DNA from 2 places in the Paenibacillus sp. FSL H7-0323 genome. Region 2 is predicted to be linked to the other one. Evidence: riboswitches for the same ligand, from Rfam matches in the RefSeq annotation. Region 2 holds a riboswitch; the other holds the start of a gene.
What was found. Region 2 has a riboswitch for preQ1 ahead of queF (preQ(1) synthase). Riboswitches for the same ligand answer to the same signal wherever they lie in the genome.
Positions count from the first base shown of each region.

Region 1: another riboswitch for preQ1. It lies ahead of MHH89_RS28190 (queuosine precursor transporter); the one in region 2 lies ahead of queF (preQ(1) synthase).

Region 1 covers NZ_JBBODB010000001.1:6,307,430-6,313,168, reverse strand. The annotation lists gene MHH89_RS28205 (FAS1-like dehydratase domain-containing protein) at 1-211, opposite strand, end outside; gene MHH89_RS28200 (thiolase family protein) at 208-1,359, opposite strand; gene MHH89_RS28195 (AMP-binding protein) at 1,356-2,837, opposite strand; gene MHH89_RS28190 (queuosine precursor transporter) at 3,115-3,828, opposite strand; PreQ1 riboswitch class I at 3,839-3,884, opposite strand; gene MHH89_RS28185 (methyl-accepting chemotaxis protein) at 4,251-5,739, shown strand, end outside.
Region 2 covers NZ_JBBODB010000001.1:1,690,744-1,696,482, forward strand. The annotation lists gene MHH89_RS07730 (zinc-dependent alcohol dehydrogenase) at 1-497, opposite strand, end outside; gene MHH89_RS07735 (VanW family protein) at 579-1,397, opposite strand; gene MHH89_RS07740 (cysteine hydrolase family protein) at 1,398-1,919, opposite strand; gene queE (7-carboxy-7-deazaguanine synthase QueE) at 2,055-2,777, opposite strand; gene MHH89_RS07750 (6-pyruvoyl trahydropterin synthase family protein) at 2,770-3,252, opposite strand; gene queC (7-cyano-7-deazaguanine synthase QueC) at 3,252-3,914, opposite strand; gene queF (preQ(1) synthase) at 3,944-4,417, opposite strand; PreQ1 riboswitch class I at 4,581-4,624, opposite strand; gene MHH89_RS07765 (hypothetical protein) at 4,936-5,271, shown strand; gene murB (UDP-N-acetylmuramate dehydrogenase) at 5,336-5,739, opposite strand, start outside.

The DNA of each region.
Region 1 (5,739 bases), 4.6 Mb from region 2:
TCGGAGCCTGATATGAAAATTTCTGAGTGCCGTGAAGCAAGGGTTCACCGATGATTAACCAAGGAATATCGAAGTCTTGCCAGAAAATAATAGGCATCGTCGCAGGAGCGATCAGCTTTCCATTTATCGTCTGCACGGGTGCTTCAATACTCTGTGCATAGTCCGAAATCCATTCAGCAGTCATATGGATCTGATGTCGGACACTGTTCATTCTATAACCTCCACGAGTGTTGCCAGACCTATCCCACCGCCGATTCCCAGAGTAGCAAGCCCTCGTTGGTAAGGGGCATTTTGCATTTCAGCACATAAGCGAGTCATTAACATAGCCCCGGAAGCTCCGTATGGATGGCCTATTGCTAATGCCCCCCCGCCAAGATTGACCTTTTCCTGTGGAATTTGAAGCTCGTTCAGTGATGCCAATACTTGTGAAGCAAAAGCTTCGTTAAACTCTACGATATCTAAATCGGCAACGGTAAGCTTTTGGCGTTTTAACACCTTTTGCACAGCTGGTACAGGTCCCATACCCAAATAGTTCGGATCTACACCCGCAGCTTGCGCATCCACGACCCGCAAAATAGGGGTAAGCTTAAGCTGCTGGCATTTCTCTCGAGACATCATTAATAGAAGCGCTGCGCCATCATTAATAGGACAGGCATTTCCAGCAGTGACGGTACCCTTTTCTTCAAAAATTGGCGACAGCTTTTGCAGCTTGTCCAGACTCGTATTTGCCCGAGGACATTCGTCGGTGTTCACCCACTGCCCCTCTACCTGAAGAGGTACTATCTCCTGCTGAAACCGGTCACTTTGCTGAGCATGAACCGCCTTTTGATGGCTTTTTAAGGCATATTGATCCTGCTCTTCTCGAGAAATCCCGTATTTCCTAGCTACATTCTCTGCAGCAATTCCCATATCCGGATCACCGTAAGAGCTAGGCGTAAAATGTGCACGGGTATACAGCTGTGGAACCCCCATTAACGTCTGTGGTTTAGCCATTTTCCATGGAGCACGGCTCGTACTTTCGACACCACCTGCTAAATAAATCTCACCAGCGCCGCTTTGAATCAGTCTTGCTGCTATATTAATTGCCTCTAGCCCAGATCCGCACTGACGATCCACGGTGACACCCGGAACCGAAACAGGCAGCCCCGCTTCAAGCGCAGCTACCCGGGCAATATTACCTCCTGGGCCCACAACATTCCCAATAATGACATCATCAATCAGTTCTTTAGGCAAGTTCGTTTCGGCTACAATATGCTGAATAAGCGGCGCCAGTAATGCCTCCGGCTCAAGTGTACTTAATAAGCCACCCATTCTGCCAACCGGTGTACGTTTTGCCATGACAATTACTGCTTCTATCATATCATCGCTCTTTTCACATAGTCTTTCATCGCTTGCCGGGCAATTTTCCCGCTACTTGTATAGATAAATTCATCCACGGTTAGCAGCTGCTTCGGCGCTTTGTAGCTCGCTAAATACTGGCGGCAATAATTCTTAATTTCTTCGACAGATAAATGCTGTTCTCCGCTCCACTTCACGAGGGCTATCAGCTGTTCTCCCCAGTAATCATCAGGCACGCCAAGCACCATCACTTCATCTATTTCCGGAAGAAACTCCAGCACCCTCTCTATTTCTTCCGGATAAACGTTCAGCCCTCCGGATATGATTTTATTCTTCAAACGTCCCGCCATATATAAATAACCAGCTTCATCCTGATAAACATAGTCTTCTAAAACAAGCCATCCCTCTCTAAAAGCTGCTGCTGTCTCATTCGGCAATTGATGGTAGCCTAAAAATATCATATCACTACGCACATATAGCTGCCCAATCTCCCCAGGAGGGACTTCCCGGAACTGGTCATCACGAATGGAAATTTGCACCCCGGGATAAGGTTTGCCTACAGAGGTCGGATTATGCTCGGTCAGAACATTCAAATAACTAATATAGCTCGCTTCTGAAGAACCGTAGGATTCATAAAGCCGCGCTCCACCAAACACTTCCATGCCCCTTTTCTTGGACAACTCCGACCACTTTGCACCTGAGCTAATAATCGCATCAATCTGTATCTGCCCAGGTACAGCCTGCTGCATCATGGATTCGATCATTGTTGGTACGACGAACAGCACCACGCCCGGAATTTGCTGGCACAACTCTAACACCTGCGTGGCACTAAATTTTTGTGTGATATGAAAGGTTGCTCCACCATATAGACTCTGCATTACGGCGAATAAGGATAGGGAATGCACAAATGGACCTGGTGCCAAAACATCCTTCATAGCGTCCAATTCAAAAGCAATATTCGAAACCTCAAAGCTTTTTAACCATGATAAATGGGTACGCATATAACCTTTGGGCAATCCGGTTGTGCCTGAAGTAAAGCCAATAAATAATAATTCATTCGTCTCATCCAACTCAGCCTCCGGCTTCAGGGCAGCCAGCCACTGATCATAGGAACCTGTTCGTTCATTTGAGAAGGTCAGCGTTGGGATCGTTTGATCCTTGAAAACCAGATTCTTTGCGGCTTCCGGCTCGGCAAAAATCATTGTCGGCTGGCACTGCTCTATAATAACCTGCAGTTCATTAGCACTCCACTTGGGATCTAAGGGAATGGGAACACAGCCCGCATAAATCGCCCCCAAAAAAACCTCAACAAATTCAATACGATTCGTAGATAAAATCGCGATTTTGTCATGCCTCAGACCCTTTTGCTGTAAGCCATTCGCGATTCTCCGCATCGTTTTTACTAATGTGGCATAGGTATGACTTGCTTGGTCATGGGTTAAGGCAATGCTGTCGGGCTGCTGTGCTGCATGACGCAGTATAGGAACTACTAGATTCATCCTGATCACACCTGTTCGTAATTTCTGTGACTACCGATTATATACATTCTCTTCAATCGGACTGCCCCGCAAGTCCAGCCCAAACTAAAGGATATGTGATAAGCGCCATCGAAGTCGCTCCTGTTAAACTAACCCGCTAGAATTGCTACGATAGCTTATTTTAGCTTTATATTATTTTTATGTACACATCTTTCATGTAACGATTAAGTCCATCTTACAACGAAAAAACAGCCAGCACGCATCGATTATGATCGGTACGCGCTGGCTGTATTGTTGTTTAGTCCTTCTTTTGAACGGATGATGGTGAACCCTCTTCAGCAAAAGTAAAGGTTCTGGCGATATATAAGATAGGTGTGCTTACTGCGGTTAGTAAGAACTTCGCTAGATAAGTCGTAAGCAAAATTTCAAGCCATACATTCCAGTCATACAAGCCCGCAAACGCAATGGTACAGAAAATAAGTGTATCCACAAAGGAGCTAATCATCGTACTACCGTTGGAACGAATCCACAGCTGACTTGAGGTGCTGTAATATTTACGAATCCAAGAGTACAACCGAACATCTAGGAACTGACTAATGAAGTAAGCAGTAAGACTACCCAAAGCTAGTCGAGGCATCAGCCCAAAAATCGTCTCTAAAGAAGACTGAGCGATATCGGTCTCCTGCGGCTTAAATACTAATACCATCTGCATAATGACTGTAGTCATAAGCAAGGTGAAGAAACCAAACCAGACCGCTTTACGTGCTTCCGCTCTTCCGTACTTCTCATTAAGTAAATCGCTGGTCATATATAAAGTGACATACATCGTATTTCCGAGTGTCATCACAATATCAAATGGCATAGCAATCGTCTTAGCTACCTGAATGTTAGCAATTACAGTAGCAATACCTACCCAGGCGTACATTCCACTTTTCCCGAACAAGCGGTAACAGAGTAGAAAAAAAGCAAAATTGACAATAACAAATAAAACTCCCCACAGCAAATTAAACATATTACTGAAATTCCTCCTAGTTTTGTTTACGCGGGATGGTTACGAACCGCGGCTTACAATATTAAATTTTCGGAACAAAACATTAATACTCTATCACAATAGCGCTTAACAATCCATAAAAATAATATTTTTATATGAAATTGGTAGTTCCATTTCTTTTTTTTCGCCAATTATCTAAAATAGTCAGCAATAATTCATTTTTTTCAGAAAAAAATGCTCTATAGGACAAAACTTTCACTATTCATCCAGAGGTTAATTCTATAGAATAGTATCAAACACCTTATTCCCGATCCATTTAGTAGAAATATGACATAACTATGGAATATATCTCGGGTCGCCAATTTCCAGCAGTTGGCATGGAGTATCTAGTGAAGACTAAAAAAGAAATGACCTCACCGTCCATAAAAAAAGGAGAGAACGATATGTTTCGTATCAAGCATTCGATCAGTCGCAAATTTACGCGTTTATTATTTGTTGTTCTGTTGCTCACGTCTCTTTTGTTAAGCACCAGCTTCTATTTTATCTCTATCAGTATCTTCAACAGCTATGTTATGCCGCAGATTAACAAAATCCTTACTGCCGCTGCTCAGGACGTATATAAGAATCTCAACGTAATGCACGCCCAGCAAACCCTAAATAAGAACGATCAGTCTGCCACCAATCTCGAGTTCTATTTTCAGGAAAAGAGGAAACAACATGGAGTGGAAACCATTTTTCTGGTCAATCTGAAAGGGAAAGAAGCTGAGATTCTATCCGCAGATCACGATGCAAAATTGCAACGGGCAGAAAGTGTCACCGTATCCTCTGCAATGCAACAAGCCTCTAAAGGAAAAACTGGACTAAGCGATACATATAGCGACGCACATGGTATACATAAAACAGCTTATATCGGTATTCCCGGAAGTACGATGGTTATCGGTGTAAGCAGTGACGTAAGCTTCATTCAAGAAAAAACAGACAGTATTCTATGGACAAGTGCCGGAATCACACTTCTGACGTTGATCATCGGCCTAACTGGTGCATGGTTCATGAGTGTGCGTATAACACGTCCAATCTCAAAACTGGCAGCTTATAGTGCCCGGCTCGCAGAGGGAGATTTCACCGAAGAATTATCAGTTAAAGGAAATGACGAAGTTGCACAGTTGTCCGTAAGCTTCCAAGCGATGACCCAACGCCTGAAAGAAATGATTGGACATGTACTGGTAACCTCTAATACTGTCGTTGCGGATTCCAACTCTTTAAAAGAACGTGTTGAGGTTCTCAATGATATGGCGGAACACTCCAGCTCATCGGTAGTAGAAATCGGCAAAGGTAGTACGACTATCGCTAGCAGTGCATCAGATAACTCGAGAGCAATGGAAGAAATCAATTTAGGCATTCAAAGTATTGCCTCAGCAGCGAATGAAGTCACGGAGCAAATCAGTGAGGCTTCCGCTGAAGCAAGTGGCGGTAATGAAATTGCTCAAAGCGCTGTGCTGCAAATGCGCCAGGTTGAACGTGCTTCCCTACAGTCGCTGGATCAATTACAAATCATGAATGAGCGTTCAGTAATGATCGGAGAAGTCGTTCACAGTATTACTGAAATTACGAAACAGATCCAAATGCTGTCGCTGAATGCTTCAATTGAAGCTGCACGCGCAGGAGAGCATGGACGCGGCTTTGCTGTTGTTGCGGGAGAAGTACGCAAGCTGTCTGAACAATCCCGTAACGCAAACGAACAGATCCGTGACTTCCTACTTGGGCTTCAAGAAGATATGAGTCGCTCCGTTACCGAGATGAACCACGTGAATTCTGAGGTTGCCTCTGGAGTCGGCAAAGTAGCAGAAGCAGGTGATGCCTTTAATCACCTCCTGATTCTTATCCAAAGCATCAATCACAGCATCCAATCCGTATCTGCGGCTACACAGCAAA
Region 2 (5,739 bases):
GTAGGAACGATATCCGATAAGAAAAGAAGCCGCTCATCTTCCATTTCTGCATCCTCCGGAACGACAAAAGGGCCAAAATTACCATAAGGTACCCGCAGCAATTCAGCTTGTCCGCCTGCAAAACCGCCATAAGTATCGGAATAACCAAGATAACCGCCTGTGTCCTTGGCGTCATTAGCATTGTCGCATTGGCTCTCCATCTCATGCTGGCAGAAAAAACACTGCCCACAGGCGACATTAAAGGGGATGATGACTCGGTCACCTTTTTTGACTTTAGTTACGTCAGGACCCACTTCCTCAACAATCCCCATCGGCTCATGACCAATAACATAATCATCATGCATACCTGGAATTTCCCCGTTATAAATGTGCAGATCCGAGCCACAAATCGCCGTAGTGGTAATCCGAACAAGGATGTCATCTTTTTTCTCAAGCGTCGGATCAGCTACTTCTTTAACTTTCACTTTTTTCTTCCCTTGGTAGGTTAGTGCTTTCATGCTGTTAATCCGCTCCTTTGGAGATGGTCTAGAGATATAATTTTCATGCCTTTCTATGTTATATCCCTAAGCCCTAACCTCTTATCCATGAAGAAGCGGGAAATACATCATTAGTGCGTAATTATCAGTTACAGCTTCATCTCCAATTAGTTCTCCAGAACGTGTATATACTTTTCGACTGATCTTGTTACTGCGTATATATCCGCCCCAAGGCTCTAGACTAATCCTATGATCACTTTCGTATACTTCATAATCATAAAGCGCCTGCTCATTGCATCTCCACTCCCCGTGTAAATGGCTATCGTCCAGCCAGAGCTTTAGTTGATACGTTTGAGCGGTGTTATTTTTTAATTGAAGATCCAAATAGTTATAAGAACAGGTCGCCCCGCTTCCAAAAGGTTGCGTACGTTGTTCATCTGGAAATACATCATAACTGTGACGATGCCGTTCCATAACGGTAAGTGGCGTATGCAGTGCCATCCAATAGATCAGATTAGACAACTGGCATAAGCCTCCTCCAACCCCGGAATGAAAACCACCATAATGCAGCACCATACCCTCCAGATACCCTTTTCGCTTAGTGGGCTTACCAATACTTCTCCAGTAGGAAAAAGTCTCCCCCGGCTGCACAACAAGTCCATCCAGCTTCGCAATTGCCAGCCGTAAGTTAGTTATTTTATTGTATTGAAGCACCATATCTACATTCCGAAGACTTCTTAATAACGGGGTAGCATGAGTCATAGCTGCATAAGATAATGTTTCATCCGTACGCTGCCTCGCTATTTTGCTTCGTCCAGTGCACCATTTCAAATATCTTTTCCAAATAAAATATCGTTTGCCAGCAAACAATCTAAGGCGAGAACGCTGAATAGGCTTCATGGCAGCCTGGGGTGTATTCATCTAGAACTGAACCTCGCTTTCAGCTCGTAACTGGGCGAATCTACCTCCAATTATCGCATTATGATGCTTAACGATCTCCCTACTACTCAGAACCCCATTATCAAAGGTGCTATGAGCGTCTGAGACCAGTACACTTTTATATCCCATGCTGTATGCGCGTCTTATTGTCGTATCCAGACAGAATTCACTTTGCATCCCACAGATCACCAGATCCGTGATCCCGAGCTTTTGGAGTTCATCTTGCAGTTCCGTTCGGTGAAAAGCATCCCAAGTAGGCTTCTCAACGATAACTTCGCCTTCCTGCGGTGTGATGCGGTGACTGATCTGCCAAGTGGGTGTACCTTTTGTGTACTCCTCATCTTCGGTATGTTGAATATACACAATAGGAGTACCTGCTAATCGAGCTTTTTGCTGAAGGGAGACAATCCTTTCCATCACACCCTCTTCATCGTACAGCTTTAGATCATAGGAGAACATGGCTTCTTGAACATCGATAATTAATAATGCTGTTGATTGTTCCAAATGAATAACCTCCAAGAGCTTTTTTCAAAATCATACCAGAAACTGGGACAGACTATCTACCTACTAGAAGTTACAACTGTTAAAAATAAAAACCGAGTATCTGTAAGCAGATACCCGGACGATTTCATCAATCTTTTACTTGCCACGCTTATTATGCCAGATCAATGCATGCAGCTGTGGAAGTACACGAACCTTGTTCATATCCGAATCCACGATTACTTTATTAAACAACCACTCCAGCCTTCCCAGAAGCCGAGCAGAAATGTTGCCCTCTTCCGTGACATCATCATTACCAGGCTGCAGAAAGAGCTGCACATTCGGATATCGCTGGTGAACGTTTTTCGCATAATCAAAATCCTTATCATCAAACACTACGACCTTCAAGCTATGCGTAGAACGACCCAGTTTCTCCATCTTACTCATGATGTTATCTAGCATTTCCCAATTCGTTGTCATTCCTGAGCTTGGGGGTTTAGGACTGATTGTCAGCACATCCACGTCATTGAACCAATCCTGCCATTTACTCCCCTGAGTTTCTATCGCTGCTTTTATTCCACGCTCATGAAGCAGTTTGATGAAGGTACCCATTCCTTCACCAATCAAGGCAGGATTACCGCCTGAAATCGTAACACAGTCGAAATTATCTCCAGCTAATGCCAATAATTCATTTATGATTTCTTCTGCTTCCATCATGCGAACCTTATTCTTAGCCGTACCATCCCAAGTAAAAGCGGAGTCACACCAGCCGCAACGATAATCGCAGCCATAGGTGCGGACAAACATTGTCTTCACTCCAATTACCGCACCTTCGCCTTGAATAGTTGGACCGAACATTTCAATGACAGGAATCTTACTCACAGTCACAGCCTCCATACAAACGGTAGGATGGCCCTTCATCCGGAACATCTTCAGCCAGCACCTCTGCCCAAGAGGTTGGAGTCTCCCATAGCTTTACCGAGTACAAAGGCAACCCTGCTTGCTTAAGCTTGTAGGCAATATATGAAGACATATTCTCTACTGTGGTGCGGAAAGACAACAAGGCTACTTTGGAGCCCGTATTCGTTAACGTCTCTAACACAGGTTCATTTCCCATGGCAAGAAAAGCGTGATCTAAACGATCTACAAGGCTTTGTTGTACTGTCATTTTGATATCGCTGAAATCAATGACGAAGCCTTCATCCGAGTGGCCTTCCGCGGCCATAGGTTTGCCCTTAAGCACTACTTCGAGCTTATAAGTATGTCCGTGCAGGTTGCTGCATTTCCCTTTGTGTCCCACTAACTGGTGTGCCGCATCGAACGTAAATATTTTGCAGACTGAAACCTCGTTAAGCATTAAGAACCGGCCTCCATTCTCTCCGCCTCATATTGCTCAAGACCACGCTGACGCAATAGACAGGCTGGACAAGTACCGCAGCCACTGCCAATAATACCGTTGTAACAGGTCAGTGTGTGTTCGCGAACATAATCAAAATACCCCAGTTCATCGGCCATTTTCCACGTTTCTTTTTTATCCAGCCACATTAGGGGAGTGTGGATCGCAAACTCATAGTCCATAGATAAGTTCAGCGTAACATTCAATGATTTCACAAAAACATCACGGCAGTCCGGATAACCGCTAAAGTCCGTTTGGCAAACCCCAGTGACGATATGGGAGTACCCCAGTTGTTTAGCTAATATTGCGGCAAAAGATAAAAACAACAAATTCCGTCCATCGACGAAAGTACTTGGAAGCTCATCTCCTTCACCAGCCACGATATCTATATCCTGACGGGTAAGTGCATTGGGTGCCAGCTGATTGAGCAGCCCCAGATCAAGAATATGCTGTTTTACATTAAACTTAGCTGCTATCGCTGTTGCAACTTCGATTTCAGCCGCATGACGTTGATTATAGTTGAAAGTAACTACCTGCACTTCCTCATACTGCTGCAATGCCCAAACCAGGCAAGTGGTGCTATCTTGTCCGCCGCTGAATACGACGAGTGCTTTTTTGTTCATATGAATCTCTCCTTATCACAAGTTGGAATTTAGCGGTTGTCCACTTTTTCTGGATAGAGGTCGTGATTGATTAAGCGGTGTTCCGCCATCGCCTCATACTTCGTACCCGGTCTTCCATAGTTGCAATAAGGATCAATTGAAATGCCTCCGCGCGGAGTGAACTTGCCCCATACCTCAATGTAACGCGGATCCATCAGTGAGATCAGATCATTCATAATAATGTTGACACAGTCCTCATGAAAATCACCATGGTTGCGGAAGCTAAACAGATACAGCTTTAATGATTTGGACTCCACCATTTTTTGTTCAGGAATATACGAAATATACAGCGTGGCAAAATCCGGCTGACCCGTTACAGGACACAAGCTAGTGAACTCAGGGCAGTTGAATTTAACAAAATAATCACGCCCGGGATGTTTGTTATCAAACACCTCCAGAATGTCTGGATCATAACCAAACTTGTACTGTGTTCCCTGATTACCAAGCAAAGTAACTTCTTGCATTTCCTCTTTCAATCTTCCTTCTGACACGACAAAAAACCCCTCTCTTTTCCTTCGGCCTTGGCCGGTAATGGAAAGAAGAACGAGATTTCGAAAACTTGGCTCCACTAAGAAGAAACGGAAGCAACGTCCGGATAAAGGACAGCAACCGCTTGTACTGTTTAATATATTCTTAGTTTTTTATAGAGGGAGTTCGCGAACCTCTCCTGCACAACTTAGCGCAGACTTCTTCTTAAAGCATATTGCGTCTTGAACTATACCATGGGTAGCCCGCTCCTGACAAGTTCTACTCTTTACTGTTACCTTATATAGATCAGCAAATAACTCCAGATTAACGTGGATAGACCTGCGTATGTAGAGATTAGGAAGCTCAAAAACCACGGCAATTTGATCGCGGATTTCTTTTTAATCACATAAACTATTCATATGGTTAATTAAGATGTGGCAAAAAAAAGGATTCAAATCCTAAGAAAAGGGTAACTTATTCATAATAATCTTCGAGCTAAGGGTGGGAGCATTTTATGGAACAAAGTATACAGCAGCTTATGGATTGGCTTAACAATCATTTGAATGTAACAATCGCTATTGAAAAGAAAGAACTTCGTGATTTGGATAAAGTTCATTTCAATTTAGAGTCCGTAGATTTCCGGAGTGCAGACGACGTAATTGATGAATATCTTGGAAGTGCACTGATATTAAGAGGTTTCGGCAGCACACTTAACGCCGATGGTGAACTGGTATCCCTGCCACAATCCACTTATGATTTAGCTGTTGAAGGTCTTCAAATCGTAGACTTAGCCGACCGCAAGGCAGAAATAACTACGGACAGAGCTAATTACACCCTTTCAGTAGATTAAACGAACATGATTATGATAAGCAAAAAGAGCCCACAGCGATCTGCGGGCTCTTTTTGCTTATCATTTATTCTTCTCCAATGATCTCCACTTCCGTTTCCAGCTCTACACCGAATTTATCCTTCACAGTCGCTCTTACATGGTGGATTAGCCCGATGTAATCACTGGCTGTTGCATTATCTGCATTCACAATAAATCCCGCATGCTTCTTGGATACCTCAGCACCGCCGATTCTTGTACCCTGTAAGCCGCTCTCTTGAATTAACTGACCTGCAAAACGGCCTGGAGGCCGCTTAAATACACTCCCACAGGATGGATACTCAAGCGGTTGCTTCGATTCACGTAAATAAGTTAGTTCATCCATTTTTGCCTTGATCGTTAAAACATCACCGGAAGTCATAGCAAATTTGGCCTCAAGTACAATATACTCACCGCTTGCGAATACACTTTTTCTGTATCCCCATTGCAGCT